DNA from 3 places in the Desulfocicer niacini genome. Region 1 is predicted to be linked to each of the others. Evidence: predicted binding sites of a transcription regulator. Region 1 holds the regulator's gene; each other region holds the start of a gene.
The links. The regulator sigma-54, encoded in region 1, starts transcription at its own class of promoters, with help from an activator protein. The targets are predictions, from matches to a motif close to TNTGGCACANTTTCTGCTNT.
Positions count from the first base shown of each region.

Region 2: a site for sigma-54 is predicted at 1,254-1,273, ahead of ACYQ2M_RS04955 (Nif11-like leader peptide family natural product precursor). Genes of this name have one in related genera too.
Region 3: a site for sigma-54 is predicted at 1,859-1,878, ahead of ACYQ2M_RS12760 (DVU0772 family protein). Genes of this name have one in related genera too.

Region 1 is NZ_BAAHYK010000022.1:16,863-27,083, forward strand. Features, by position in the region: gene ACYQ2M_RS13165 (KdsC family phosphatase) at 1-364, shown strand, start outside; gene lptC (LPS export ABC transporter periplasmic protein LptC) at 394-948, shown strand; gene ACYQ2M_RS13175 (LptA/OstA family protein) at 1,057-1,641, shown strand; gene lptB (LPS export ABC transporter ATP-binding protein) at 1,644-2,366, shown strand; gene rpoN (RNA polymerase factor sigma-54) at 2,368-3,804, shown strand; gene hpf (ribosome hibernation-promoting factor, HPF/YfiA family) at 3,817-4,383, shown strand; gene ACYQ2M_RS13195 (PTS sugar transporter subunit IIA) at 4,413-4,871, shown strand; gene rapZ (RNase adapter RapZ) at 4,989-5,870, shown strand; gene ACYQ2M_RS13205 (PTS sugar transporter subunit IIA) at 5,867-6,286, shown strand; gene tpiA (triose-phosphate isomerase) at 6,377-7,135, shown strand; gene secG (preprotein translocase subunit SecG) at 7,142-7,450, shown strand; tRNA gene ACYQ2M_RS13220 (tRNA-Leu) at 7,463-7,547, shown strand; gene ACYQ2M_RS13225 (AAA family ATPase) at 7,695-9,440, shown strand; gene ahbC (12,18-didecarboxysiroheme deacetylase) at 9,437-10,221, shown strand, end outside.
Region 2 is NZ_BAAHYK010000007.1:16,477-26,697, forward strand. Features, by position in the region: gene ACYQ2M_RS04950 (NAD(+)--dinitrogen-reductase ADP-D-ribosyltransferase) at 1-754, opposite strand, end outside; gene ACYQ2M_RS04955 (Nif11-like leader peptide family natural product precursor) at 1,389-1,634, shown strand; gene ACYQ2M_RS04960 (long-chain-fatty-acid--CoA ligase) at 2,080-3,768, shown strand; gene ACYQ2M_RS04965 (rhodanese-like domain-containing protein) at 3,884-4,432, opposite strand; gene ACYQ2M_RS04970 (hypothetical protein) at 4,507-4,638, shown strand; gene ACYQ2M_RS04975 (FAD-dependent oxidoreductase) at 5,019-6,377, shown strand; gene ACYQ2M_RS04980 (MFS transporter permease) at 6,909-7,406, shown strand; gene ung (uracil-DNA glycosylase) at 7,629-8,324, shown strand; gene ACYQ2M_RS04990 (flavocytochrome c) at 9,031-10,221, shown strand, end outside.
Region 3 is NZ_BAAHYK010000021.1:27,355-37,575, forward strand. Features, by position in the region: gene cydB (cytochrome d ubiquinol oxidase subunit II) at 1-482, shown strand, start outside; gene ACYQ2M_RS12750 (YgaP family membrane protein) at 504-707, shown strand; gene rd (rubredoxin) at 928-1,086, shown strand; gene ACYQ2M_RS12760 (DVU0772 family protein) at 1,432-1,785, opposite strand; gene ACYQ2M_RS12765 (DHH family phosphoesterase) at 2,367-3,347, opposite strand; gene ACYQ2M_RS12770 (hypothetical protein) at 3,325-4,440, opposite strand; gene ACYQ2M_RS12775 (TIGR01777 family oxidoreductase) at 4,573-5,949, opposite strand; gene ACYQ2M_RS12780 (efflux transporter outer membrane subunit) at 6,576-7,952, shown strand; gene ACYQ2M_RS12785 (efflux RND transporter periplasmic adaptor subunit) at 7,949-9,244, shown strand; gene ACYQ2M_RS12790 (efflux RND transporter permease subunit) at 9,241-10,221, shown strand, end outside.

The DNA of each region.
Region 1 (10,221 bases):
GGTGAAGGTGGGCATCATCACCGGTAGAAAATCCGATGCCCTTGTGATGCGATGCCGGGATCTGGGAATTGAAATACTTTACCAAGGCGTTAAAAACAAATTAACGGCGTTTCAAACCATCATTGAAAAGACAGGCATCCCAGCTGCAGCCACTGCGTTCATGGGCGATGATCTGCCGGACCTTGCCGTTTATCATGCCGTGGACCATTTTATCACCGTGGCAGATGCCCCCATTGAGGTTATTTCCCTTGCCCATTACACCACCAGCGGCAAGGGCGGGCGAGGGGCCGTCCGGGAAGTGTGTGAAAAGATACTAAAGGCCAAGGGACTGTGGTTGAAAACCGTCCAGGGCTTTCTGAAATGAAATCAGGCCTGAAGGACAGAAACAGGTTTTTGTTAATACTTGCAGTCTTCATGGCATGCGTTGTGGTGGCCCTTTTGTCTTTATACGTGGTTAACCGCATCACCCAAACGGCACCGGTGATACAAAACATCGACATTGATTCCAAGACCCTTGTTTCCCTTGGTGTCATGCGCCAGACATCCACCCGAAACGGCATCAAGGAATGGAGCCTTGAAGCCGCCTCCGCCAGAATATTAAGGCAGGAGCACCTGGCCGTTCTCACCGATGTTTCAGTTCATTTCTTTCTTGCCGGGGGGGATGAAATTCATCTGACTTCCCGGGCCGGTACCCTGGACACGGAAAAGCACGACATGACATTTTCCGACACCGTGGTGGTGCGCCATCAAGAACACGTTCTTAAAACAGACCGGTTGCAATATGAGAAGAAAAGACATATAATCTACTCATTGAATCCTGTGGTTTTAACCAGTCCCCGGGCAGAAATGACAGCCAACGAACTCACCCTGGACTTAAACACCCATGTGGTCCGACTCACAGGTGATTTTAAAGGATTCTTCCAGCCCGTGGCCGAAGATTTTAATTAACATAATTTTTTGATATACCGGGCATGTCCTGACAGATACTCGTCCGTCATAAGTTCTATGATTTTGCCTTAACACCACAAATACATCATCCACTCAAAGGGCTTATAAATGATAAAAATCAAACCCTTATTTTTCACTGCGCTGGGCCTTATTACCATGTTAATGCTTCCGGAGTTCCATTGCCTGCTCCAGGCCGCAGACAAAACAACAGATGCCCGACAGGAAAAGGTTCGCATCACCTCAGACAGCATGATATTTGATGAGGCAAATTCCCAGGTGGAATTCAAAGGAAATGTGGTGGCAACCCGACTGGACGTCACCATACATGCCGATCATGTCAAGGTGATACTTTATTCCGAGGCAGAAAAAAAAGACCGGAAAACCACCGACACCACCGCACCGGGTGCTGACAATATCAAGCAGCTCATTGCCTCGGGAAATGTCCAGATGGTCCAGAATGATGGAAAAGCAACGGCGGACAAAGCCGTTTACACTCCCGAGGAGCAAACCATCATTTTAACCGGCAACGCACCCACGGTGATATCTGCCGGCAGCCGTGTAACAGGTAAAAAAATAACCCTGTACCAGGACACCCGCCGGGTGGTGGTGGAAAGTGAGGGCACAAATCGAGTGGAAGCATTCTTTAATTCCGCTGATGCAGACTCAACCTCCAAGGGACCGGGAAAAAAATAAACATGCCCGAGCTGACATTAAATCACCTGGTGAAAATTTATAAGGGAAGAACCGTTGTTAAAGATGTCAACATATGCGTGAAGCACGGTGAGGTAACAGGGCTGCTGGGTCCCAACGGAGCCGGAAAAACCACCACATTTTACATGGCAGTGGGCCTGATTAAACCGGATGAAGGCAAGGTTTTCCTTGACCGGGAAGAAATTACAGACTATCCAATGTATATGAGGGCAAGAAACGGAATCGGGTATCTTCCCCAGGAACCGTCCATATTTCGAAAACTCACCGTTAAACAAAACATTACTGCGGTACTGGAGGTCCTGCCCGATCCCCCGATAAATATTACCGGAAAGGCAGAGGGCCTAATGAAGGAGCTGGGAATTTTAAATCTGGCTGAACAGAAGGCAAGTGTACTGTCCGGTGGAGAACGTAGAAGGCTTGAAATCGCAAGGGTACTGTCCACAGACCCACTTTTTATCCTTCTGGACGAACCATTTGCCGGCATTGACCCCTTGGCTGTGGCCGACATTCAGCAGATCATTGTGCAGTTGACAAAAAAAGGCATCGGCATTTTGATTTCCGACCACAATGTGCGGGAAACTTTGTGTGTCTGCAACACCGCTTATATCATGAATGAGGGAAGTGTGATTGAATCAGGTTCCCCTGAAAAAATCACCTCAAGCAAGTTAGCACGTAAAATCTATCTGGGAGATGACTTTAAACTGTGATATGGCACTTGGACTCCAACAAAATCTAACTTTGACGCAGCAGCTGGTGATGACCCCCCAGTTGCAGCAGGCCATTAAACTGCTTCAACTGTCCCGCCTGGAACTTGCGGGCATGATACAGCAGGAAATGGAAGAAAACCCGGCCCTTGAGGAAGTGGTGGCAGAACTGCCCGAAGAGACCGAACGGACGGACAAGGAAGAAGCGTCCCCGGCCCAGGAAGAACCCATGAAAGAGGTCACCATTGATGAAAAGGTCCGCGATGACATTGACTGGGAAAGTTATATCAATGAATATAACTCCACCGGTCGCGTTCACACGGAAAGAGATCATCAAGAGGCCCCCAACTACGAGGCATTCACCAGCCAGAAAACAACCCTGGAGGCACATCTGCAATGGCAGCTTCTCATGAATGGCCCGACCCCCATGGAAGAGCAGATCGGCAGCCTGATCATTGGCAACCTTAACATTGACGGCTATCTTTGTGCTCCCCTTGAAGAAATTGCCCAGACAGGTAATTTTGAAATGGAAGCCGTTGAAACCCTTCTTAAAACCATGCAAACCTTTGATCCTCCCGGCGTGTGCGCCCGGGATCTCAAAGAAGCCCTGCTCATCCAGGTCAAACGACTGGGAATCACCAACCCCATCCTTGAACGGATTATTTCAGAGCACATCAAGAACCTTGAAAATAAAAACTACAAGAAAATTGCCAATGCCCTGAACATCTCCATTGACAATGTCATCTCCTGCGTCAATGTTATTAAATACCTGGAACCCAAGCCCGGCCGGGAATTCTCCTCGGAGGAGCCCCATTATATACTGCCGGACATTTATGTGTACAAGGACGGAGATGATTACAAGATCGTCATGAACGATGACGGACTTCCCAAGCTTAAAATCAACCGCTATTACAAGGATTCCATCTCCAACGGCACAGAAATACCCAAGGATGCCAAGGCCTATCTCCATGAAAAAATGCAGGCGGCATCTTGGCTGATAAAAAGCATCCACCAACGCCAGAAAACCATCTATGCCGTGATGGAAAGCATTATCAAGTTCCAAAGGGATTTCTTTGACAAGGGGGTTTCTTATCTTAAACCCATGATCTTAAAAGATGTTGCCGAAGACATTGAAATGCACGAATCCACCATCAGCCGTGTAACCACCAACAAGTATGCCTACACCCCCCAGGGGATGTTTGAACTGAAATATTTTTTTAACAGCTCCATCAAACGCACCAACGGTGCGGCCATGGCCTCTGAAAGTGTCAAGGAAAAAATCAGAGACCTTGTGGCGGCGGAAGATCCACAGCACCCGTTGAGCGATAAAAAACTGGCAGAATTACTGGAAAAGGACAACATTGAAATTGCCAGAAGAACCGTGGCAAAATACAGGGAAATGCTTTGCATTCTTCCATCCAGCAAACGAAAACAATTTTAGGGAGGTAACACTATGCAGACAGCCGTAACTTTCAAACGAATTGATCCTTCCGATGCTTTAAAGTCCTATGTTCAGAAAAAGATGGATCGCTTTGACAAGATGCTGGAAAGCCCCGCAGAGGCAAATGTGGTCCTTTCCGTTGAAAAAATCAGACATATTGCTGAAATAACCCTGATCTGTGATCGTATGAAACTCCATGCCAGAGAATCATCTGAAAATATGTATTCTTCCATTGATACCCTAGTGGATAAACTGCGGGGACAGATCAAAAAGAGCAAAGAAAAAAGCAGACAGCACATGTCCGGCAACAAACAAAGTATTAAAGATGAAGAAATTGCCTTTCTCAGTCCGGCTATACCAGATACTGAAGCTGCCACTCCTTCACCGGAAGTTGTTTCAGGGCCGGAGGTGGTGGTGGAATCCATCAATGTAAAACCCATGGATGTGGATGATGCAGTGGTCCAGTTCACGGCGGGAGATGATAATTTCTTTGTGTTCAGCAATGCCCGGACAGAACGCGTAAATGTAATTTATCGACGCAATGATGGAAACCTGGGACTAATACAGCCCCGCAACTAATTGTTTATATACTTCAGGTGTAACTTTACATGAAAATATCAGAGATTCTTCACAGATCAGCCATTATTGCCGATCTGAAATCAAATGACAAAAAAGGCGTACTGGAGGAACTCGCAGCTGCAGTATCCGACATGGCACATACCGACAGTCATAGTATATTAAAGGTATTGCTGGAGAGGGAGCAGCTTGGCAGTACGGGAATCGGGGGAGGGATCGGCATTCCCCACGGAAAACTCAAAGCCATTGATTCCATAGTGGTGGGATTTGGACTCAGTCGTGGCGGTGTGGATTTTGACTCCCTGGACAACAAACCGGTTCACATTTTTTTTCTACTGATTACACCGGAGAATTCCACCGGCAGCCACCTGAAAGTACTGGCACAGATTTCCCGTCTACTGAAACAAAGTGATTTCAAGGATTGTTTAATGAAATCCCAGTCCGTGGATGACATTGTTGATGTCATCCATGGTGTGGATGACGAATTCTGACAACATTGTACGATAAAAGCCGGGCAGAAGTCTTCAAACCATATCTTTTGCCCGGCCAGATCTTCATCACAGACATCACGCGGGTAAACCACCGACCCCCATTCCGGGAGAAAAGGCGTGAAAAACATAAAAATATACATTATCACCGGCCTTTCCGGCTCAGGTAAAAGCACCGTCATGGCAGCACTGGAGGATGCAGGATTTTACTGCGTTGATAACATGCCCATGGCGCTTTTGCCTAAATTTCTGGAACTGCCCGTCCAGAAAGCTTCGGCACTCAACGGATTGGCCTTTGTCATGGACATGCGGGCCAACAATTTTCTTACCCACTACACAGGTATCATGGAAGAACTTCGTGAAAGCGGATTTCATCCGGAAACCATCTTCCTGGAGACCGATGAAGACGTGCTGGTGACTCGATACAGCCAGACCCGTCGTCACCATCCGCTGGATCATGACAAAAGCCTCATCACCAGCATCCGCTCAGAAAAAGAAAAGATGCTCACCATCAGAAGTACCGCCGACCGCATCATTGACACCACAAGCCTGAATGTTCATCAGCTCAAGGCCAAAATCACACAGATGGCCCAGGAAGGCAATTCCATAAAATCCAGGATCAAAATCCATATCCTTTCCTTTGGCTTTAAATATGGGCTACCCAGGGAAGCGGACACGATTTTTGATATGCGGTTTTTGAAAAACCCCTATTTCGATCCGGATTTGAAACATCTTGACGGTGAATCTAAAGAGGTGAGAGCCTTTATACTGACCACGAAAGAAGCCGCACAATTTCTTTCTAAAACCATCTCCCTTCTGGATTTTCTGATTCCACTATATCAAAAAGAGGGCAAGGCCTACCTGACCATTGCCATTGGGTGCACAGGGGGACGACACAGAAGCGTCGCCATTGCCAGAAAACTCTTTGAGCATTTGCACCAGAAAGATAATACAGTTAATATTACACACAGAGACATTAACAGGGATATAACAAACATATGACAGGCCTTCTTGTGGTTACCCATGCCGGATTGGGAAAAGCCCTTATTGAGACAGTGGAATTTATCATGGGTACCAAATATGATAATCTCATGTCCATCTCCATTGACATCAAGGAAAATCCGGACCTGCTGCTGAAAAAAATAAAAAAGGGCATTAAAAAAGTGAGAGATGACCAGGGCGTCATTATTTTCACAGACATGTTCGGCGGAACCCCTTCCAATCTGAGCTATTCCTTTCTGGAAGAGGGAAAAGTTGAGGTGATGACAGGTGTCAACCTGCCCATCCTGCTGAAGGCCGTGGATATCCGAGGTGAGAAGCCCTTGATAGAAACCACTGAAATTATTTTACAATACGGTAAAAGAAGTATTTCCCAGGCCACGGGCATCCTCAAAGGTGATCAAACTAGGCGGGAATAAAAACATATTCCATAATAACTCCGTGGATTTCACAGAATTTTTTAAAAAACCAGATGAACATGCGTGACAAAGAACAAAGGAACCATTTACATGAGCAGAAAACCATTGATCGCTGGAAACTGGAAAATGTTTAAAACCGGACCAGAGGCTGTGGCCAGTGCAGACCAACTGGCACAGCTGGCCGGGGATGTAAAAGATATTGATATCATGATCGCCCCCACCTTCCTTTCCCTGCCCCTGGTGAGTCAGTGCCTTGCAGGCAGCCCTGTTAAAACAGGCGCCCAGAACCTGTTTTATGAAAAACAAGGTGCCTTCACAGGTGAGGTCTCCGCAGATATGATCAAAGCTGCCGGTGCTGACTATGTCATCATCGGCCACTCGGAACGTCGACAATACTTCCATGAAACCGATGAGCACATTTCAATGAAGACAAAAGCCGCCTTACAGGCCGGTCTGATTCCCATTTTATGCATCGGAGAAAGCGATGCTGAAAAAAAAGCGGAAAAGACATTTTCTGTGCTTGACAAACAGATTCGAAATGGGTTAAAAGGGTTTCGTTCTTCCGATGAGGTGAACGCCCTTGTCATTGCCTACGAGCCCGTATGGGCCATTGGAACCGGCAATGTAGCAACGCCGGACGAGGTTGAAAGCACCCATTGTTATGTACGCTCTTTGATAACGGATATTTTTGGAAAAACGCTTGCAAATGCAACCAGGATACTATATGGTGGTTCGGTCAAGCCAGACAACGTCTCAACCCTTATGTCCAGGGAAAATATAGACGGAGCACTGGTGGGCGGAGCAAGTCTTGATGCAGATACTTTCATTAAAATAATTAAATATGATTGATAACTTATGACAACTGTAATTCTCTCAATTCATGTAATTGCCAGTGTTCTTTTGGTTCTCATTGTTCTACTCCAGACAGGAAAAGGCGCCGATATGGGGGCCTCCTTTGGCGGTGGGTCCAGCCAGACACTGTTTGGAAGTTCCGGACCGGCAACGGTACTGGGGAAAATAACAACCGGGGTTGCCGTTATTTTCATGCTGACTTCCCTGACCCTTGCCTACACAGCGGGACATCGGGCGAACAAAACCATAATGACGAACGTATCAGCACCCGTTCAGACAGAAGCACCGGTATCAACAGACAGCAACAACTGATTTCAGGATTATGCCGAAGTGGTGGAATAGGTAGACACGCACGCTTGAGGGGCGTGTGGGGCGACCCGTGGGAGTTCAAGTCTCCCCTTCGGCACCACATATAAAAAAGAGCCGCATACATTTAGATGTATGTGGCTTTTTTTGTTTAAAAAGAGCAAGCTTGGCCATCTACCTGACATCCGTATGGCCGATGTTGTGATTTACACCTTGATTTACACCTTTTTATGATTATAATAACTCAATTATGACTGAAAAACATGAAAACACACCCGACCCCCGGAAAATAGAAAAAGAACTTGGCGAATTTCTCAACAAGAAATTTGGTGGAAAAGTAAAGGTGTTTTCCCCGTCCATGCTGCCCCAGGAAGATAAAACAGCCGGGGGATCCAGCGGCTTTAAAAAAGACCAGGTGCTTGATTTTGCCATCACTCCATCAGAATTAATCTCCTATCTTGATCAGTATGTGGTGTGCCAGAGACGTGCCAAATCCGTTCTTGCCACAAAGATCTGCACCCATTTCAACCGCATCCGTCACCTAAATAGGCATCCGGAATCCAATGGCAGTATCACCGGAAACATCAAAGCCAATATTCTTATGCTGGGCCCCACCGGGGTGGGAAAAACCTATCTTATCAAACTCATTGCCAGAAAGATCGGGGTGCCCTTTGTCAAGGGAGATGCCACAAAATTTTCAGAAACCGGCTATGTAGGCGGTGATGTGGAAGATCTCATCCGGGATCTAGTCAAAGAAGCCGATGACGACATTGAGCTGGCCCAGTACGGCATTGTCTATATCGATGAAATTGACAAGATTGCCGCCTCCCGCCACCTGCACGGGGCAGACATCTCCCGGGCCGGGGTCCAGCGGGCGCTCCTAAAACCCATGGAAGAAACCGATGTTAACCTTAAAGTTCCGCATGATCCGGTGTCCATGATGCAGGAACTGGACAGTTTTCAGAAAACCGGCAAACGCACCAAAAAAAGTGTCAACACCGCCAACATCCTCTTTATTGTCAGCGGGGCCTTTTCCGGGCTGTCGGAGATTGTACAGAAACGCATTTCCAGCCAGGCCATCGGGTTCGGAGCTGAGCTGTCCCGGGATATTCCGGAAAATGAACTCTTAAATGCCCTTAAAACCGAAGACCTGCTCAAATTTGGATTTGAATCTGAATTCATCGGACGACTGCCGGTGCGATCGGTACTGGAATCTCTCACTCGGAAAGATCTCTACGAAATTTTAAGAATGCCCAACAATCCCGTCATCCTTGGTAAACGTCTGGACTTTGCCGCCTATGGCATTGAAGCTGTTTTCACCGAGGAGGCCCTGGAAAAATTTGCAGAACTGGCCTTCCGGGAAAACACCGGGGCCAGAGGCCTTGTAAGTGTTCTTGAAGAATCACTGATCCCCTTTGAAGAAGCCCTGCCCACTTCTGGAGTCACCCGTTTCACCATCACACCAGAAGTGATATCTGCCCCGGAAACCTACCTTGAAAAATGTATCTCCCCTGGACACAGGACCGCATTTGACCTTGCCCACGAGACGGCCCGAAACAGGGAAAAGGCCTTCATTGAATCCTACCTAACCCGAAATCAGGAAACCCTCTCAAAAGAGCACGGCATTGCCTTGAACCCCCAGCGCAATGCCTTGGTGGCCGAATACTTCTGCCGTCACATCACAGAACTTGGCAAAGCTGTGGGACAGATAAAAATCCATTACGATTCCGTTAAAGAGATAGAATTAAACTTTTTCAAAAAACACGATCTGAATATTATTTTTGAGGAAGACGCCATAGATTTTCTCATGGAACAGTTGATTTTACATGACATAGCATCCGAGGAAATCATGGCCAAACTTTATAATGATTTTCACGATGGACTGAGCCTTATTCGCCAGAAATCCGACAAAAACAGATTTTTCATTTCCAGGCAGGCATTGGTGGAACATGAAAATTTTCTGGAAAACCTTATCAGAAAAGAGATATCATCATGATTGGAATTTCAAAGCTGTACTGCGCCACTGTGGAACCTTCGGATACCCTGCGTTACTCCCGTCAATCGGGGCAGTTGCCCTCCCATCTGCTTCAGTTCTCTGCAGATAAAAAGCCGGTGGTGGTATGGAACATGACCCGACGCTGTAATTTAAGGTGCGTACACTGTTATGCACAATCCGAAGACATCTCCTATGACAACGAACTTAACCACGAACAAAGCCTTAAAATGATTGATGACCTGGCTGACTTCGGGGTACCCGTAATCCTGTTTTCCGGCGGAGAACCTCTGGTCCACCCCCGCCTTGCTGAGTATGCCGAATATGCCGTAAAGAAAGGCATGCGGGCCGTAATTTCCACCAACGGCACCCTCATCACCGCAGAAAAGGCGAAAGTGCTGAAGGAGATCGGTCTCTCCTATGTGGGCATCAGTCTGGATGGTCTGGAAGAAACCCACGATAAATTCAGGGGACTTAAGGGGGCCTTTAAGAAAGCCATGCAGGGTATTAAAAACTGCCAGGCAGCAGGCATAAAAGTTGGGCTTCGGTTCACCATCAACAAACGAAACGTCCATGAAATTCCAGGTATATTTGATCTGCTTGAAAAAATGGATATCCCCCGGGCCTGTTTTTATCATCTGGTGTACTCCGGTCGGGGATCTGAGATTGCCAAGGAAGATCTAAATCACCAGGAAACCAGAGACACCCTGGATCTGATCATGGAAAGAACCCGGGATCTCCATAACAGAAACAAACCCAAGGAAATTCTCACCGTGGACAACCA
Region 2 (10,221 bases), on a different contig from region 1:
CTTCGAACACAAAGGTGCCAAACTCCCATGCCCGTTCAAAATCGTGGGTAAACGAATTTAGGCTGTTGAGACGGACCACGGCCCTTCGATCATCCTTTTGTACAAGTATTTCATGTTCATCAAAATCGTAAATGCCCCTGAACAGGGTGATGTGGGTGAGGCTGGAATCTCGACGTTCCATCTCGTACTGTACAAACTCATAGAGAAGATCCAGTTGTGAAAAGATGGCATTGGTGCGTGCAGCCGCCTCCATGCGGTCTGTCAAGTAAGCAAAATATTTCTCGCTGTTCTTTCCCGGAATATGACCGCGATGATAGGTGGGTTGCAGCCCCATTCGGCTTTCCACCCATCCCTTTATCACAGCGCCTTCAACGGAACTTGCATTGAACAGCCATCCCCGGAGAAATCTAAGATAACTGTGTTTGAGACTGACATGATCATTAGGTGCATCTGCTTTGCGCCATTGGTGAAGATGAAAGGCAACTTCCATGTAATCTTGAAATATCCTGGCCCTTTCCTCCCAGGTTGATAATTGATCCAGTTGGTTGAAAAAATGAGAATGGGTGGTCCGAACGCCTTGAATATGCAGCTGCTGTGGGTTGTCATTAAAGGCTCTGGAACCAACAACCCACGGCGGTACATTGCACAGGCTGAATTGACAATGGGGAAAACTTTCTTCCATTTTAGCCCTCTGGGAGGTTGTTTTTTTTACCCTTGGCTGCGTTTCTAAATGGCCGGGGGCGGTGTTTTTCACTGTATTTTTCTCCCTTTGAACTTTGATGCGTTTTTTATTGCCTCTTCTTCTTATTTGAGAGTGGTCACAACACAAGCTTGACTCCATTCCTCCGCCAACTGTGACGGGTGTCCATGTATTTGCGCAGGCCCCATTTCTGACATGATAAGCAAAAATTGGACCAGTATTTAATTGTCGATGCTCATAACCCAACTCTCCTTACTTGCATATAGCAGAATTGTTTTTGAGTTCAGAAATGGGGCGTGAATGCAGGATAAAAATTTTTGAATTTCACTCCAAAATTGAAAGTATTTATATGTTTAGTCTCAAAATTGTAATTAATTTTTTTAAGTGTTATGTTTTTTGTTTTTGAAGGTATGGTAATCTATTTGTATTAATATCAGACTGTTGAAATATGATTTTGATCAATCTTGCAGGGCGGCATCCTGTGTGCAAATCAATGGATTGTCAGCAGTGTCAACAGGGTGCGTATTTATAAAGGGTTCTACAGCCATAAGTTCTCTGCACGTTTTGTGCTGATATTGCTGAACTCTATGAAATTATTAAGCTTGAACTATGACAACTCATGTTGTTGGCGATAATGATTTGAACAAGTTATGAGAACTTATGACTCTGGAGTAAAGGAGATAAGACGATGTCGGTAAATGATGCAAGGCGATTTATTCATTCAATTCCAGAAAATCATGGAATCAGGGATACACTGAATCGGTGTGAGAGTTACGATGCAATTCACAGGATTCTTGAAAAGAATGGGTTTAAATTTAATTCTGATGAGTTTGTTGAAGCATGGAATAGTGAGGTGGCCAGCTCACCGACAAAGGCGTGTCACGATGAATTCAATGATCTGCGGATGTGGTGGGAACTTTTGAATCGATTTTAAAGGGCCTGTGCCGGCAAACCCGATGCGAACCCAAAATATTATGGATAAAGGAATAAGGTACGCCTGGCTCCTCCTCCATTTTTAGGAACATCAAAAACGTGGACATTGCTTCACACCTCTGAATTGAGAATAAAAAAACACCTTGAAGAAGAGCTTCATTTAAATGAGTGAACAATGTTTGCTTATTTGTTTTTTTTTCTTGACAGTAATCTGCTTTTACCTTTATCACTTGAAGATTAAATCTTTTGGCTGATTTCTGGGTGAGCTGTTTCAGGCTTGTGTTGCTGCACTTTTGATGGTGTTCATATCCGTGCTGTATCCGTTATCAGGAATAAATGGATATAAGCCCGTTACGTAGGGACATTACCTTTGTCTTCAATTTATAAAGATCTGAAATCCAGCAGAGGCCTCTCTTTTAACCGTGAAGCGAAGAAAGGAGATGAAGTTGTCTGAGCAAAGTGTGTATTCCCAAAAAAACTGGCTAAAGTCCTATGATAAGGGGGTTCCAGATAATATAGAATTCAAGGATATCTTTATTCCCCAATACCTTGAAGCATCCACAAAAAAATTCCCGGACACCCCGGCCCTGAATTTCCAGGGGTATACCCTGACCTTTACGGAACTCAGTGAAATGGTGGCAACGTTTGCAGCCGGACTTAAGGAAGAGGGGATACAGAAAGGAGACAGCGTAGCCATCCTGCTTCCCAATGTCATTCCCTGCGTGGTGGCCTATTATGCCACGCTTAGAATCGGTGCAATTGCCGTGTTCAACAATCCGCTTTATTCCGACAGGGAACTTGAACATCAGTTTACAGATTCAAACTCTAAATTTTTAATTACCCTTGACCTTCTGGCTGCCCGGATGGTTAAACTCAGAGAAAAAACCAGTATAAAAAGCATTGTTTACACGTCCATTGGGGATTATCTGCCCTTTGCGAAACGTCTTTTGTTTCCTCTGGTTGCTAAAAAAAGAGGGTTGGCAGCCGATGTGTCCCCTGCAAAAAATCTGTATAAATTCAAAGATTTTATTGCCGGATGTGCCCCGGATTACAGCCAGGCGGATGTCACAATGGATGATGTGGCCATGTACCAGTACACCGGGGGCACCACGGGCGTGTCCAAAGGCGTCATGCTCACCCACAGAAACCTTTCATACCAGGTTCAGCAATTGGAAGCCTGGTTTCCCGGGTTTGATGAAGGGGCTGAAGTCATGCTGGGAGCCCTTCCTTTCTTTCATGTGTTTGGCATGTCCGTCTCCATGAACCTGGCCATTCGCATGGCCTGGACCAACGTCCTGGTTCCCAAACCCCAGCCGGAACCATTGCTTGAATCCATCAGCAAGTTCAAGGTCACCTTTGCCCCCCTGGTTCCCACCATGTATATCGGTATGCTGGATCACCCGGATATGGATAAAACAGATTTAACTTCAATTAAGGGATGCTTTTCCGGAAGTGCGCCCCTGCCCCTGGATGTGATCACCAATTTTCAGCAAAAAACAGGCTCCATTATTGTGGAGGGGTTCGGATTAACGGAATCGACCCCAGTTGCCTTTGTAAATCCCTTCCATGGCACCCGGAAACAGGGCAGTATCGGTATTCCCATTTCCAATACGGAAGCTAAAATTATGGATCTTGACGATAAGACCAAAGAAGTGCCTTTGGGCGAATCCGGGGAATTACTCATCCGGGGTCCCCAGGTCATGAAAGGGTATCTTGGCAGACCCGATGCCACCAAGGAAACCATCACCGAGGATGGGTTCCTCTTAACCGGTGATGTTGCCACCATGGATGAGGACGGATATTTTTATATTGTTGATCGGATTAAAGACATGATTCTTTCCGGAGGATATAATGTGTATCCACGGGATATTGACGAAGTCCTGTTCGAACATCCCAAAATCCTGGAGGCCTGCACCATCGGCATTCCCCATCCCAAGCGTGGAGAGGCGATAAAAGCCTTTGTTATTCTCAAGCAGGGCCAGGAAATGACTGCCCGGGAAGTGATAGATTATTGTGCCACAAAGCTTGCCAAATATAAATTGCCAGTGGAGGTAGAGTTTAGGGAGGCGTTGCCCAAGTCCAATGTGGGCAAAGTTTTGAGAAAAGATTTGCGTGCCGAGGAACAGGCAAAATAGGGGATGCGTTCGTACCATAACCATGACGGATCCGACCGGACTGAATGTCCCGGGTCGGATCTGTTTCTTGTAAAGATCTCCATACCCTTTGGGTTGAGGAGATCTTTTTTATTTTTTAAGGTCTGTACGCCAGTGTTGGATCAATTTTGTATGTCCAGGGAGCACCGGAATTCTTCCAACCGTTAACGGTTCGATACCCTTTGTCGTCCTTGTCGCCTTCAAAGCCGTCAATGATATTATGGACATTTATAAAGCCTGCCAGGGCCAGTTTGTTGATACATGCCGCACTTCTTCCTCCGGAACGGCATGTTACAAATATGGTGTCGGTTTTTTTAAATTTTGCTTCCACCTCGGCAACAAAATTTTCGTTGTCAGGCATTATTAATTTGTTGTCTTCTGTCAGGCCCGGTTTAAGGAATTTTAGGGGAATGTTTACCGCCATGGGGGCATGGCCAACAAAGGCATATTCACACGGCGTTCGAACATCCAGGATTTGGATCGTGTCCGGGCTTTTCGTGTATTGTTCATAGGCTTTTTGTGCGGTGATATATTTTCCCAGCGTTGTCTGTTTCTTTTTTGGAATTTCAGGATTTGCAAAAGATGAGATGATAAAAAGAAATGCCAGAAATTGAACGACCATAAATAGTGCCAGATTTTTTTTCATGCTGTCTCCCTGTTTGAAATACGGTAATGTGATTAAGCACACTGTGATTGATGGCGATGCAGGAATCTTTGATTATGAATTCGGAAGTTGCTTTGTTTTGCCATACAATGCGAGCTAATGCTCATTTCCATATCAACATAAAATTTGCCTGTAAAGAAGAAAAATTTTGGATAAAAGTTTTTTCTGAAGACCATATTGCGGCTTGATCACAGCATCGCTCATCCGGGGAAGAATTGTTTAAAAATTGAACACTTGTTAATGTGTGATTTGACATGTGATTAACAAACAAAGATTTAAACAAAAGAGAGCTCAATGAGTGTTGTGATTTCTATGTCTTTCTATGTCTTTCTATTTCAGTTGGTTATACGTTTGTGAAATATTTTTTTATTTATTTTAAAGCATTCGGTATGTATATTGCTTACTGCAGTATCCCAGTTTTAAAGTTTTATATGAAGTCCCGACCAGGTATTTGAAATGATTAAAGTTTCAATATTCGTTGTGCCCATGTGGACATAAGGAAGCAGATGTTATCTTAAAAACAATAACCGTTATTTGTGGATATATCCCAAAAAAGGAAAACTAAAACATGCGAAGCGATGTAGTTATTATTGGTGGTTCGGCAGCGGGATTGATGGCAGCCATAACCTTGAAGAAAAGAGCAGCAGAAAAAACAGTTACCCTTATCAGAAATGTTGTCAATACACCTATACCCTGCGGCATTCCCTACATCTACGGAATTATGGGCCAGGTTGACAAGAATTTGATCCCTGACCAGGGTTTTATCGATCAGGGTATTGAAATTCTGCAAAGAAATGTTGCAAATATAGACCGAGCCAAAAAGGAGGTTGTCTTTGACGATGGTGAGCGCCTCTCCTATGGCAAACTGCTTATCAGCACAGGTTCCAAGCCCTTTGTGCCTCCGCTTCCCGGTATTGATAAAGCCAATGTGTTTACCGTCCGTAAAGATCCGAATTATTTAAAAGAGGTATATACGGCATTGGAACCGGCCCGGAATGTGGTTGTCATTGGTGGCGGATTCATCGGTGTTGAAATGGCAGAGCAGATTGCCTTGATGGGGCATAAAGCCGGTCTTGACAAAATCGTCACCATTGTGGAAATGATGCCCCATTGCCTGATGCTTGCCTGCGAAGAAGACTTTTGTGTTGAGATAGAGGAAGAGCTAAAAAAACTTGGCGTCATGGTTAAGACCAATTGTCAGGCCGGAGAAATAGTAGGACAGGAAAAGGTTGAAGGGGTAAAGCTTGCCGATGGTGAAGTCATACCGGCAGATGCGGTTATTATCGGTATTGGCGCCCAGCCCAATATTGATCTGGCTGTAAAATGCGGACTGGATGCCGATCCCCGGAATGGTGTCAAAGTTGATAAATATATGCAGACCCAGGATCCGGATATCCTGGCTGCGGGTGACTGCGCCTGCAAATTTTCCTGTATTACGGGTAAACCCAGCGGTATTCGTCTGGCTTCCGTTGCCTGCAGTGAAGGCATGATTGCCGCCACGAATCTTTGCCGGGAAAAAAGCCGTGAAACCATGGGTGCCTTGGGTGCTTTCAGTACCATGGTAGGGGGGCGATCTGTTGCAGCTGCCGGTATGACAAGCAAAAGTGCCACGGATGAGGGTATTGAATTTGTTGAAGGTGAGGTCACAGCCCCCAACCGTCATCCCGGTCACCTGCCGGGTTCGGTGCCCAACATGAAAATAAAACTTCTCTTTCGCCGGGATAACGGCCAGGTCATTGGGGGACATGTCAGTGGGGGTGAAGCTGTTTCTGATATGGTCAACATTATTGCCGCAGCTATTCAGGCCCATTTAACTGCGGAGCAGTTGGCAGTGATGCAGTATGCCACCCATCCACTTTTGACGGCATCTCCTTTGAATTACCATGTCATGCTGGCCGCTGAGAATGCTGCTGTGAAACTCAGCTGAGAAAACTCGGAGTTTCATGTTTAAATGCGGCTTTGTCGTGTTTTGATGGAACCTGAATTTTTTCTTAGGTGATGATCTTTTTGGGCATCCTTCATCCACACGTTACACTTTCATGAGGTGACTGGCCATTTTCTGGTGTCCCCCTGAAAAGGGTAAAGTACTTTTGATGTGATATGAAGGATGTCTCTTTTTTTTATGAAAGGGGTCAGATTTAAGTTATTTGCGCTATTGACCAAGGCGGATGAGGATTTTACCGTCACGGACAATGCCCATAACAAAAGTCTGATCCCTTACTTTTTGGGGAGTCAGATCTTATTGATTTACTACTTATTCAGTCCAGGTTGCAGCGCTTTATAAATGCCAGTCCGGCTAAACGGTAAATAAAAAATTGCTGATTCCCTTAGTTGTTGGGTTTGCTGTGCAGGCGGTTCAATATAGGCTTGCCTTATATGAGCGCTGCTGTTAAACATTAACGTTTACATTCAAGATTCGGATGACAGGTATGAACTTTGTGCACAGGAATCAAACATAATGGACTTAAAATCAAAAGAAATGATTATCCCCAGAGAGGAGGCGCTCTTTCGGCTGGATAAAAACGGAATCTGGTACACTGAAACCGGTAGGTTTGAACATCCGAAAATTATCCGCCATTTCAATGAATCCATTCAAAAGGATGAAATGGGATATCATCTTTTCCAGACCCGGGAAGGGATCCTTGAAAAGGTGTATTTCTCCTATGAAGACACGGCTCTTTTTGCCATAGATATAAAGGAAAAAGAGGGATTGACCCTGGTTTTGAATACTCGAAAGACCCTGATCTTGCCCCCCGGCCACTTGTTTACCTGGAATGATAACCTCTATGTCATGACCCCGGACCATTGCATTAAATTTACCCCCAGAGCGCTTGTCAAATTATCCCCCTTTCTGGAAGAAAAAGACGACCGTCTTTATCTGCGCCTGGGTGGTATGCTTTATGATATTCCTGAGAATTCTTCTTATACTCCAGGTTGTTCAGCTCAGCATGTGTAGCCCTGTGCTTGGCATTGATAGGATTTTCCATGTTTTGTTATTGCAGGCATTATATGGGTCAATCGTTGTCGTTAAATGCTCAGGGTAATGCCGTAAGGAGAGATTGCATTCACTGATAACAAATTTCAGAGCAAAAAAATCATAAACGTTCAACCGTGTTTACACGTTTTAATCCGAAAATATTGAGAAAGGAATTGGTTATCAATAAGGATATTTTCAAAAATGTTTGAATCCCAAGATCAGATCAAGTTGGAACCATCATGGAAAAAAGAACTTCTGGCGGAGTTTCAAGCGCCTTATATGCAGGATCTGAGGGCATTTCTGGTGGAAGAAAAAAGGCTGGGAAAAGAAATTTATCCCAGAGGATCTGACATGTTCAATGCCTTTAATCTCACCCCCTTTGACAGGGTAAAGGTGGTGATCTTGGGGCAGGACCCCTATCATGGAACCGGACAGGCACATGGACTGTGCTTTTCCGTTCAGCCCGGGGTGGCAGTCCCCCCTTCATTGATAAACATTTATAAGGAGCTGCATAGAGATTTGGGGATTGTTCCTCCCCGTCACGGCCACCTGATCTCCTGGGCCAGGCAGGGGGTATTGCTTTTAAACAGTGTTTTAACTGTTGAGAAAAGGAGACCGGCCTCCCACCAGAACCGTGGTTGGGAACGGTTCACAGACCGGGCTGTGCAGCTTTTAAACGACAAGCATGAGGGGCTTGTTTTTCTGTTGTGGGGAAGCTATGCCCAAAAAAAAGGGCAGTTTCTTGACGGGAGCCGTCACCTGGTTCTCAAGTCCGCCCATCCCTCTCCGTTTTCCGCCCACCGGGGATTTTTGGGGAACGCTCACTTCTCCCGTGCCAATCAGTACCTGACAGCCCGGGGAAAGCAGGAGATCGACTGGCGTTTGCCGGAGAAATAGTTGCTGTGTTAATAACGTAATTCCTCCCACCTCCTTCTGCATGCACAAGCCTGTAAAAAAATTTGAATTTTAAGATGAACCCAAAATGATAGAACCTGGTAAGGGTTAGGTCAGGCATTATGGATTATGCAGTTATGACGTTGCTGATATCAGCGTTATTTTTTGCTCTGAAAATAATTTCTAAACAGCTTCTTAAGGACATCAGTTTATGTCCGTCTTTTTTACAGGATGGAAAAATGTTTTTTATAAAATCATAAAGAAGATCGTATTTTTTTTGAAGAATAAATAAGAAATATTATTTAAATTAAGTGGTTAAGCTCCCTTTTGTTTTATTCTATTGTTGTGGCACATTCCATGCTTTTACATATGTATGCTTTGGGCTTGGTCATAATCTCGGTCATCCATCATTGGCGGGGAACCGGGGCCCTTTTGTGTTTTTGGAGAGCGATGCTTTTATCAGGCTCCATGCTTTTACACAAAGAAAAAATTCAACAAAGGCGTTGATAACGCAGGGCGGGTCCCTTCCCAAAGTGCCGATGTTTAGACTAAGTCCCGTGGTTTATATGCACGAGCAATTTGTCCCGAAGTTGATAACTATTATCTAAACAAAAGAGAGGGATTGAAAATGGAAAATCTTACCCAAAAGCAAAAACTCAGCAGGCGCAGTTTTATTAAAAAGAGTGGTGGTGCATTGGCGGTGGCTGGAATGACGGCAGGGGGATTCGTGATTAAACCCAAAATCTCCCATGCCTCAGAAGTCCCTGAAAAGTGGGATGAAAGTTTTGATGTTGTTGTCATCGGCAGTGGATTTGCCGGGCTTGCAGCGGCGCTTGAGGTCAAGAATGCAGGATTTTCTGTGGTGGTTCTTGAAAAAATGCCTGTTCCCGGTGGGAATTCAATAATTAATGGTGGACTGATTGCCGGGTGTGGAACCCCTCTACAGGACAGAGAAGGGATCAAAGATTCACCGGAGTTAATGTACCAGGATATGTTGAAAGCAGGCCTTGGAATCAATCATCCTGAGCTTTCAATGATGGTTGCTCGAGAATCCAGTGATGCGATTCTTTGGACGGTTGAGTATCTGGGATGCAAATATAAAGAGAGGGTAACGCATTTGGGCGGGCATTCTGTACCGCGCAGTTACTATACTACCAACAGTTCAGGTGCGGGAATCGTCAGGCCTCAACTCGATAAAGTTAAAAGCCTCGGCATTGAGGTAAGGACCAAAAATTATTTGGATCGTATTCTCCAGGGCGAGGATGGCAGGGTAAAGGGCGTAAAGGTATTTTCCAACTATAAATTCTCAAACGCTGGAAGCGGTAGGATAAATTATCTAAAGGCAAACAAGGCAGTCATTCTGGCATCAGGAGGGTTTGGTAATGACATAGATTTCAGGACTATTCAAGACCCGAGGCTGACAAGAGACGTTGATTGTACCAATCAGATGGGAGCCACGGCAGAAGGATTAAGTGAGGCATTTCGTTTGGGTGCAATGCCTGTACAGATTTCCTGGATTCAGCTGGGGCCTTGGGCCTGCCCGGATGAAAAGGGAATGGGGATAGGCTACATTTTTTCGATTACAGCCGCTTTCCCCTATGGTCTCATGGTGGATCCAAGCAATGGGAAACGCTTTGTGAACGAGCTTGCCGATAGAAAAATAAGGGCGGATGCAATCCTTAAAACAGGACACTATGCCATAGGGATCGCTGATCAAAACGGTGTATCCAGAACTGCCAAGCTCGATAAAATGCTTGAAAGGGGTGTTGTAAAAAAATTTGATACTATTGATGCTCTTGCATCGGAATATAAGATAAACCTTCCGGGGCTTAAGGCGGAAATAGAAAAGTATAATGCGTATCAAAAAAGTGACCGGGATGATGATTTTGGGAGACCATTT
Region 3 (10,221 bases), on a different contig from region 1:
GGCTGGCCCTTAAAACCAAAGGACGATTAAAAGTGGATGCGGCAAAAGTGGCCGTAAAAGTCTGGCTGGCCCTGATTCCGGTGGCGGTTATTTTTCTCATTGCCAGCAAATTTGCCACCTCTTTGTACCTCAACTACCTGGAAACCCCGGCATTCTTTCTGGTGATTGTCATCAGTGTGGTTGCCCTGCTCTCCGTGGGATTCTTCCTCTTTATAGAATCTTATTTCAAAGCGTGGTGTGCCTCGGCTGTCACCATCGTCAGCTGCACTTTTTTTGGCATCATCGGATTGTTTCCAACCCTTTTTCCATCTCTTCTCAATCCGGAGTTCCATCTCACCGCCTTTAATGCATCCTCAAGCCCCCTGACCCTGAAGATCATGCTCTTTGTGGTGGTGGTGTTTATTCCCATTGTCATTGCCTACCAGATGTGGACATACAGACTTTTTAAAGGTGTATTACCCGAAGATGAGATGGAATACTAAAAGTCAAAGGAGGAAACGGCCATGAACATTGATAGAATCGTTTTTGCCGTGGCCGGCAGCCTGATCCTTTTCAGCGTAATCATGGGTGTTTTTCACAGTATTTACTGGCTGTGGTTCACGGCCTTTATCGGTGCCAACATGCTCCAGGCCGCCTTCACGGGCTTCTGCCCCATGGTCGTGATCCTGAAAATAATGGGCATTGCGCCCGGAAAAGCGTTCAAGTAACTTTGAAATTAAGTAAAGGGCATGATATATATAGTAAATATTCGAGTGGTATTGTAAATATTTGGATAGTACCCCATATTCGCCTGTTTGGGACTGCGTAGCATTCGAATGCCATGTGAGCAGGCCAAAACAGGTGAAGATTGACCGGATATTTACGAGATATATGCCCTGTATGTTGTGATAAGTCCCATAAACTTTTATTAATTAAGGAGATGAACTGATGGACAAGTATGTATGCGATCTTTGCGGTTATGTGTATGACCCTGCAGAAGGTGACCCGGACAACGGCGTGGATGCTGGCACCAGCTTTGATGATCTTGCCGATGACTGGACATGCCCCATCTGCGGCGCTGGAAAAGAAGACTTTTCCAAAGAATAAGGCGCTTCTCAGAGTTTCGTCAACAACCCCTGAGCTAAAGACTCAGGGGGTTTTTGCCAGTTTTCTATAAACAGCCATGTCCTGACGGACACAACGAATATTGAAAATACGATCATGCCGCCCCCGACGGGCAATGGTCCCGGCCCGGAACCGTAGACGGCTCAATTGGTCAGTTCCTATTGCCCATCGGGGGGGGCTCTGCTGAGGATTCCCGGAAATTTTGTTTTCTAATAAAAAAAAGGTATGACAGAAAAGTTCCTGTCATACCTTTTTTTTATTGATGTTTCTATATCTGATTATAAATATTCGGCTTGCTCACTCTGGAAACAGGGGTCACAGGATATCTCAGTTGGCCAACTCCTTCTGCAGCCAGGCCTTGACTTCACCTTCCACGGCAAATACCCCTTTATGCGGTCCAAATGACTCCACAAATATTTTTTCCAGGCGTTCTGGCAGTCTCAAGGTGATCAATTCCTCAGAGTCAAACCCCCTGCGCCGGACCAGACTCACCAATGGATGCTCTTTCCAGGTATTAATAACAAAATAAACGGTTTCATTGTTGGAATCCCTGGAGTTATAATAAGACAAATCACGCAGGGGGCCCCATTCCAGATGCAGGGCTACTGCCTCCTCCGGTGTCATGTCCCAGTCAACAGCATTTACAATACTCAAATCTTTTTTTATATCTTCAAGTCTCATTAATAGTACCTCCATGAACCTCATAATCACCTGTGTCTACCCCAAGTGATAGTTATCAGCTTTATGGATATATTATGCAACATGTGTGCCATCTTACTCTGGATGAATGGATAAAGGTAAAGTAAAATAAAATAAAGGGATGAAGGGTGAAGAAGTAGACGGATAGACAGGCATGGGGATTTTACACGAGATGCCTTTTCAGGCGCTTCCCCCCTTAAATAGTGGATGGGGGCAAAATAGCAAGGAAGCTTATTAAGCCGATCCTCCTTAGAAGAGCCACAATCGTCTCAATCTTAGAGAGACAAACATGTCTCTTTCCATTAGAAAATAAAACGTTTGGGCAACCTCTGCAGAGCCCCCCCGGGAGGCAATAGGAATCGGCCAATTGAGCCGTCTACGGTTCCGGGCCGGGCCCCATTGCCCCTCGGGGGGACTACTGCATGGTCAAGGCTAAAATTTAGGATTGTACATACCCCAGAGTGTTACACCACGGCATCTTTGAAAATCGGAAATCCTAAAATTAAGTGATGACAATGCACTACTTTTCCATGCTTCGTTGTATCGGCTGACCGGCATGACCGTTATTCAAATTTAACCCCAGCATGTTTTTCCACCTGGTCGATGATCCACTGGCTGATCATGTCATCCTCGAGCACCTCTTTTTCAAGCTCCGTCATCTGAATTTCCACCCTGGCCATGGTACGATGCCCCCCGGCGGACCCGATGTGGGAAAAAGCATCTTTGACGGTGTTTCCGGCACTCCTGCGCAGACCGTCATTGCGCATGATGATCACCAGTTTTTCTTCATATATACCAGAAATGATACTCCAGTTGGCAGATTCAATGCGCATAAAAAAATCCGCCACAATGACGCACTGATCTGGATTTTCTATCTTGCCGGTGTGGGCGTACACCCGATGATTGATAATTTTTCTCTGTTTGATGGCATGCCCGATGAACTCAAGGTCCGTCTCCTTGAATTCCGCCTGTTCGATGCGGGCCATGAGACAGGTATTGGCAAATTGATAAAGATATTGAAAAGCCCTGACATCCTCCATGGCAGCCTGTCGAAATCCACCAGTGTCTGTTTTTATCCCCATCAAAAGGCCTGTGGCAAGCTTTTGGGAAGGCTTTACCCCGGCAGACTTTAAATACTCCGTCATCATGGAAGAGCAGGCACCATATTCTGGCCGGATATCATTGAATTTCCCGGAATCACAGGAAAGGGGATGATGATCAATGATGGCATCGTAGGCAAACATGGCAAAGCATTCATGGTGATCCGGCTGGGAATCCACCACCACAAAGCGGTCAAAGGCCTTTTCATCCACCTCATTAATGTGAATCATCTCCAGATCCAGCACCCGGATCATGGTAAGATTGTCCGGGCGAGTCATCTCATTAAAATAGGTGATGGTTACGCTGGTCACCTTTCTCCAGAGCAGCCGTTTCACAGCCATGGCACAGGCCATGGCATCGGGGTCTGCATTGATAACGATCAATACATTATTTTCTTTGGAAAAAAGCGCCAGTAATTTTTCAAGTCTCTGGATATTCGTCATTAAAACCCCTCTTATCCTTACTGAAAAACAGGGTAAACACGATGAAGATATAGCCGGCCACCGCAAATAAAGAGATAAAAGCAATACCTGTACCAAGGGGGGCCAGCACCAGAGCCGTCAGCCAGTGTACAGCAATGACCAGCCCCGAATGAAGCCGGATGGGAAAATCCCGAAACCGACAGATCACGGCTAGGCCGCACAGATTCCAGCCGTAAAGGGAGACAAAGGTATGAATTTTAAGCAGCCATCGGGTATCTTCGTGGGTATATCCCGGAGACATCTGATAAAAAATATAAACAATACCAGAGATGGCCGTGACAATGAGAAAACCGACGCCTGAAGAAAGAAATTCCTTTTGCTGCATTTTCTGCCCATACCGCACATAAAGACCCAGCACCGTTACAACGGCCACAAACAGTGCCAGGGTCACGGCAATCTGGGGATAAAACCGCTCAAACAGAATAAACATAAAAAAAATAATCACACCCAGATTGATGGTCCAGAAGCAGATCAGGGATAAAATACCGATTCTGGAGGTACCGTTCTGGCGGATCATGGAAAAAATAACGGACAGGGTAATCAGGGAAAGGGGAAAGGAAAAACCCAGAAAAAAGGTATTGAGCACCAGTTTTTCCATGGTGACCACATGGAGATACTCGTTGTTAATGATCACCGCCGTAGACATGAGAAGACCAATGGACAGACACAGCAAAGATGCCTGGTGAAACTTTGCCGACACCGACTCCTTTAAAGAGAAGAAATTCCAGGGAAGAAGTGAAAATTTTTCAATTCTGAGGCTCTCCACAATGGATGTCAGGCCAAGGGAGATGAAAATAACCATGGGATAGATATTTAAAAAGGCAAACAGAGCATACAAAAGGGAGAATACCAGAAAACAGATGGTGCGGGGTGAAAGGCGTCCGGTGCCCTCTGTGAAATAAAGAATAATGGTACCGCCGGTGCAAAGGTTAAACAAAAAGATATGGAGGCGCTCAAAATCATAGTGCTCCAGGGGAAAATAAATGCCGGCATAGCCGAAAATAAGAGCCATGATCATCATGGCAGCAAAAAAAAATTTTAACAGGGGATTCATTTATGTAGGGTCTCCCGGATTTATGGATGTTGGGTGTTTGGTGCTGGGTATTGGGTACTGGGTTCATGGTTGCTGGACCCATGGGTCTTGGCTCCATGGGGGGTGGCTTTATGGGTATTGGATTTGGGGGTTTCAAGCATTTTGTTTTTTTCCCATAACGTGGCGAAGAGCCTTATCCAGACGATCATGTTTGAATTGATAACCGAACACCATGAGCTTTTCGGGGTGCACCCGGGTGCTGGCCAGCAGCACTTCCTGCCCCATTTTTCCCCACACAAGCGTCACGGCCCAGGCCGGAACGCTGAAAACAGCCGGTCTTGAAAGAACTTCGGCCATGGTTTGGGTAAATTGCGCATTGGTGACCGGATGGGGGGCAACAAAATTCACCGGGCCCTGGATACGCCGGTTATGGATGACGTAGTTAATGGCATAAATAAGATCGTCCATACTGATCCAGCTCAGATACTGTTCCCCCGAGGCAATGCGGGCACCCAGTCCCATGAGAAAGGGGGGCATAAGTTTTTCCAGAATGCCGCCATTGGGACTCAAAACAACGCCGATGCGGGCATACACCGTCCGAATGCCCGATCCTTCCACCATTTCCGCGGCCTGTTCCCAGTCGGCACACACCCGAGAGATGAAGAGATCCCCGGGTCCACAGGCATCATTTACCACGGTTTCCCCCAGATCCCCATAATAACCGGTGGCCGAGGCAGAAATAAACAGCTCAGGTTTTTCCGGAAGGGCCAGCAGGGTCTTTGCAATAAGTGCCGTGGAAAGATTACGGCTTTTAACGATCTGTTTCTTGCGTTTGGGGGACCACCGGCCCGAGGCAATATGATAGCCATTAAGGTTGATCACCACATCAATGGGTCCTGCCGGTGACAAATCCAAAATACCCTTATAAGGATCCCAGAAAATTTCATCTGTTCCCCGGGGAGGCCGTCGCACCAGCCGGATGACCCGGTGACCGCCGGTGGTGAAAAAAGGAATCAGGGCCTTGCCGACAGGGCCACTGGCTCCAGAGATCACAATGGTGAGGGGGTCGGAACCGTTTTTATGGGCTTCAAGATCATTGTTCATCACGGTGTGGCGATAGGCAAACATCCGGTTGAGTTCCCTGTCCACCATTTCGGCCCAGCGGGGGGGCAGGTGAAGGGGCAAACGGTATTGAACCTTGTCCTCAAGACAGGACTGATTGCTCCCCCGGGAATGAAACAAATGGGTGTGAATCCACTGGGAAAAGGGACCCTTGACCATGCGATCCTGAAAAAGGGTATTCTTTACATAGGCCGTGTGTTCCGCCACCATTTTCATGGACCCCAACGGGGCACAAAGGTCCATTTCCACGGTGGCACCGGTTTTAATTCCCCCGGATTTACGAATGTTTTTCATGACCACCCAGGGCGGTGTCAGACGTTCCAGGGCACCAGGACGTTCATGCCAGGCAAAGGCCTCGGCCACCGGAACCGCCATATCCATTTTTCGGATAAAATAGTTTGTTTTCAAGGACATCTCCTGAAATCTTTGTAAATATTCGGTCAGCACCCCAAATTCGCCTGTTTTGGTCTGCTCACATAGCATTAAGTATGCTACGCAGCCCCAAGCCCCAAACAGGTGAAGATGGGGCACTGACCAAACGTTTACATGAACAAGCCGAATATTTACAACGCTTTGAATTTGGGGCTTGATCATTAAGTGATAAAAGTATTATGTTCCGGATCTTTTATCAAGTACCATTTTTTATCCCGAACGAAAACACCCTGGATACTTTTTACCCACTTAAATCCAAAATACTGGATATAAAAGAGTCATATATTGCATCAATCATACCCAACGCCCAAAACACACACACTTTATTTCACTAATTTTCAATAACTTAAAAAATAAAATAATATCACCTAAAAATGGCATGTTAGTTGCTTTATTTTAATCATTTTGGTAAAAAAGCCCAAAAATCATATTCAGGTCTGTTGCCAATTTTCACACGCCTGAAAAGGAATTAAAAACAGTGGCCCTGTTTCCATTTTTGCCCACATGAACCCTAAAAAAAGGGTACGGGTTCTGATTTTCACCACTTCATGGCTGGCATCAGAACCCGGGCCGAAAAGATGACACCAATGCTGAGCCGTTTGATGAAAAATTTACCCGTGTGCCTGGCCGTCATATGTTTTCTACAGGGCTGCCGGCAGTTCCCCCCCCCCCCCCGGGACATCCATCCCCGGACATTTTCCGGAACAACGCTGTTTTCATCTCCTGCCATGGGAACCGCCTCATCCGGATGGTGGACCCAGTTTAACAGCAATGAACTCACCAATCTTGTGGAAACGGCCCTGGCAGAAAATTTTTCCCTGCGGGAAGCCGCTGCAAGACTCGACCAGGCCAGGTCCCAAAGTGCATCCACAAGAGCAGGCCTGTTTCCCACCATCACCCTGAACGGTGATTACACCCGTACCCAAACCGACAGACACACCACTTCTTATAACACCTTTGTCATGGGTCCGGCAGCATCCTATGAGGTAGATCTCTGGGGCAGAATAAAGGCAGATGTGGCCGCTTCCCACCAGGAAACCCTGGCATCCGGATACGACCTTGGAACCGCAGCCATGTCCGTGGCTGCTGAAGTTGCCAATACCTGGGTGTCCCTGATTGCCACCCGGAAACAGCTCAAACTTCTAAAACAGCAACTGGATGTTAACACCACGGTGCTGGACCTTCTGGAACTGCGGTTTGAAAAATCCATGTCTACGGCCCTGGATATTCTCCAGCAGCGGGAGGTGGTGGCCCGGGCCCAGGCGGAAATACCCCCCATTGAAAACCGGGCAGCAAGCCTTGAAAATACCCTGGCCCTGCTCCTTGGCAGAACTCCGGATCAATGTCCCCGGATCATGGGAGACCTGCCGGAACAGCTGCCCCCCCTTCCCGTCAACGGACTGCCAGCCAACCTGCTGGCCCTGCGCCCGGATGTACGCGCCTCAGGTTCCCGACTTGTGGCTGCCGACTGGGATAAAATCCGTGCCGGGGTTAACCGTCTGCCCGATTTCTCCATCACCGGCAGTTTTCTGTTTCGGGAGACAAGCCTTAATCTCATTCTCCAGAACTGGATACTATCCCTGGGTGCAGGACTCAGTGCCACTGTGTTTGATGGCGGCAAAAAAGAGGCTGCACTGGCAACGGCAACCGCCGTGGTCAAAGAACGTCTGGCCACCTATGAGAAAACCGTTCTAACCGCTATCTTAGAGGTGGACAACAGCCTGGCAGCGGAACACCACCAGGCCCGCTATGTCGACCTTCTCCTTGTGGAACTTGCAACTGCCCGCCAGGCATTGGAAGAGGCACGGCGAAGATACATCAAAGGAATGGACCCTTTTATCCCCTTTTTAACCGAACAGCTCAATGTTCAGAAACTGGAAAGCAGACTCATTGAACAGAAGGCGCTCCTGATCAAGGACCGCATCGCCCTTTACCGGGCTCTGGGAGGAGACTGGACCCAACAATTGGAAATGCCATGACTTCACACACCCCCCCCCGACGTCGTCACCCCTTGGTCCGGGTGATCCGGTTCCTGATCCCCATCATCTTTATTGCTGCAAGCATTGTCGCAGCCAACTATCTTTATGCCACCAGACCCGTGGCCCGCCGGGGGCGCCCCCAGATTCCCTTGCCCCTGGTGGAAACCATGACCGTCACCGCCGGTACGCACTTTGTCAATCTGTCGGCCATGGGAACGGTCATCCCCTCCCGGAGCATCACCTTGAAATCCCGGGTGGGTGGATTTGTAAAGGAAAAATCCGAAAAATTGATCCCCGGCGGACTTTTCAAAAAGGGGGAGATCATGCTCCAGCTGGAAGAGGAAGATTTTCTGCTCAATGTGGCCCGGCAAAGGGCAGCCATTGAAAGGCTCCGGGCAGGACTGCGTCTTGAAATGGGTAAACAGGAGGTGGCAAGGGAAGAACTGAAAATTCTTCAAAACGGATCAAAAAAAACTATTTCCAATGCAGATCTGGCCCTGCGGGAACCCCAGCTGGCCCAGATCAAGGCCGACATTGCCGGGGCAGAAACCGATCTTGCCCGGGTGACTCTGGATCTTGAACGTACCCGTATCAAAGCCCCCTTTAACTGCATGGTCATGGCGGTGAACGTGGAACCCGGTTCCCAAATCTCCTCCCAGGATACCCTGGCCTCCCTGACCGGTACCGACGACTACTGGGTTCAGGCCACCCTTCCCACAGATCAGCTGAAATGGGTGGATTTTCCCCTAAAAACCCACGGCCAGGGAAGTCCTGCCTGGATCACCGCCCGAAACAATCCCCCCCGTCCAGGGCATGTCATCCGGTTGCTGGGAGAGTTAACAAACGAAACCCGACTTGCAAGGCTTCTCATCACCATTGAAGATCCACTGGGGCTGGAAATTCAGGGGAGTCCCCCCCTGCTGCTGGGCAGCTATGTCAACATCCGCATACAGGGGGCACAACTGTCCAAAGTCATTGCCCTACCCCGAAAACTGGTAAGAGATGGAGACCAGGTGTGGTGTGTTGACGATAATCAGACACTGATCATCAAACCCATTGACGCCGTGTGGCGGGATGAACAGCACATTTTTGTCAGTGGCGGACTTGCACCAGGGGATCGAATTGTTGTTTCAGACATGTCCTCCCCCGTTGCAGGCATGACCCTGCAGGTTCAGGCACACCCCCTTTCCCTGCGCCCAGACACCTCCTCTGCCCCACCGAGCAAGGCCGATCCCCCCCTTAAAAACCATCCTGCCACAACATCCACTGCTGCCACAGGTGAAGAGAAATGACCACACACTCCCAGACACCCGGATTAAAAGGTCCCCTCCCGTGGATGGCCGGAAATTCCGTGGCGGCAAACCTACTGATGCTTGTTTTTCTGGTGGGCGGCATCGTCATCGGCAGTTCCATTAAGCAGGAAGTTTTTCCCGACTTTGAAGTCGGTGCGGTTAACGTGTCGGTGACATACCCCGGTGCCAGCCCCGAAGAGGTGGAGCGGGGCATCATCCTGGCCATTGAAGAGGCCGTCCAGGGACTGGACGGTATTGACGAAATGCAGGCCACGGCCTCCGAAGGCCGGGGCAGTGTCACCATTGAAGTCCGGGAAGAAATGGATATCCAGCGCTTTGCAAGGGAGGTGGAAACCGAGGTCAATGCCATCACCTCCTTTCCCGATGAAGCTGAAAGACCCATGACCACCGTTGTCACCCGTAAACGCCATGTCACCTCCCATGCCATTTACGGGGCTCAGTCCCAGGCGATTCTCACGGAATTTGCCGAATCCTTCAGAGACCTTCTGCTCCAGGACCCCACCATTACACAGGTGGATATGGAAGGTACCCGGGAGCACGAAATCCATGTGGAAGTTTCCCAGGAAAACCTCAGACGCTATGGCCTGACACTGGGGGGCATCGCCGAAGCCATCCGCAATGCGGTGGTGGAGCTTCCCGGAGGCAGCATCCGCACCCGGGGCGGGGAAATCATGGTACGAATGAAGGAACGCCGGGAACTTGCTGCTGAATACGCACGCCTGCCCATCATCACCGGCAAGGACGGCTCCCGGATACTGCTGGAGGACATTGCCACCATCACCGAGGGGTTTGAAGAATCAAATACCTATGCCACCTTCAACGGCAAACCAGCCATCATGGTGGAGGTATACCGGGTGGGGGATCAGAAACCCATTGAAGTGTCAAACGCGGTCAAGGAACGGGTGGAAACCTTTAAAAAAAGCCTTCCCCAGGGCATTGATATCGCCATGGTCAGT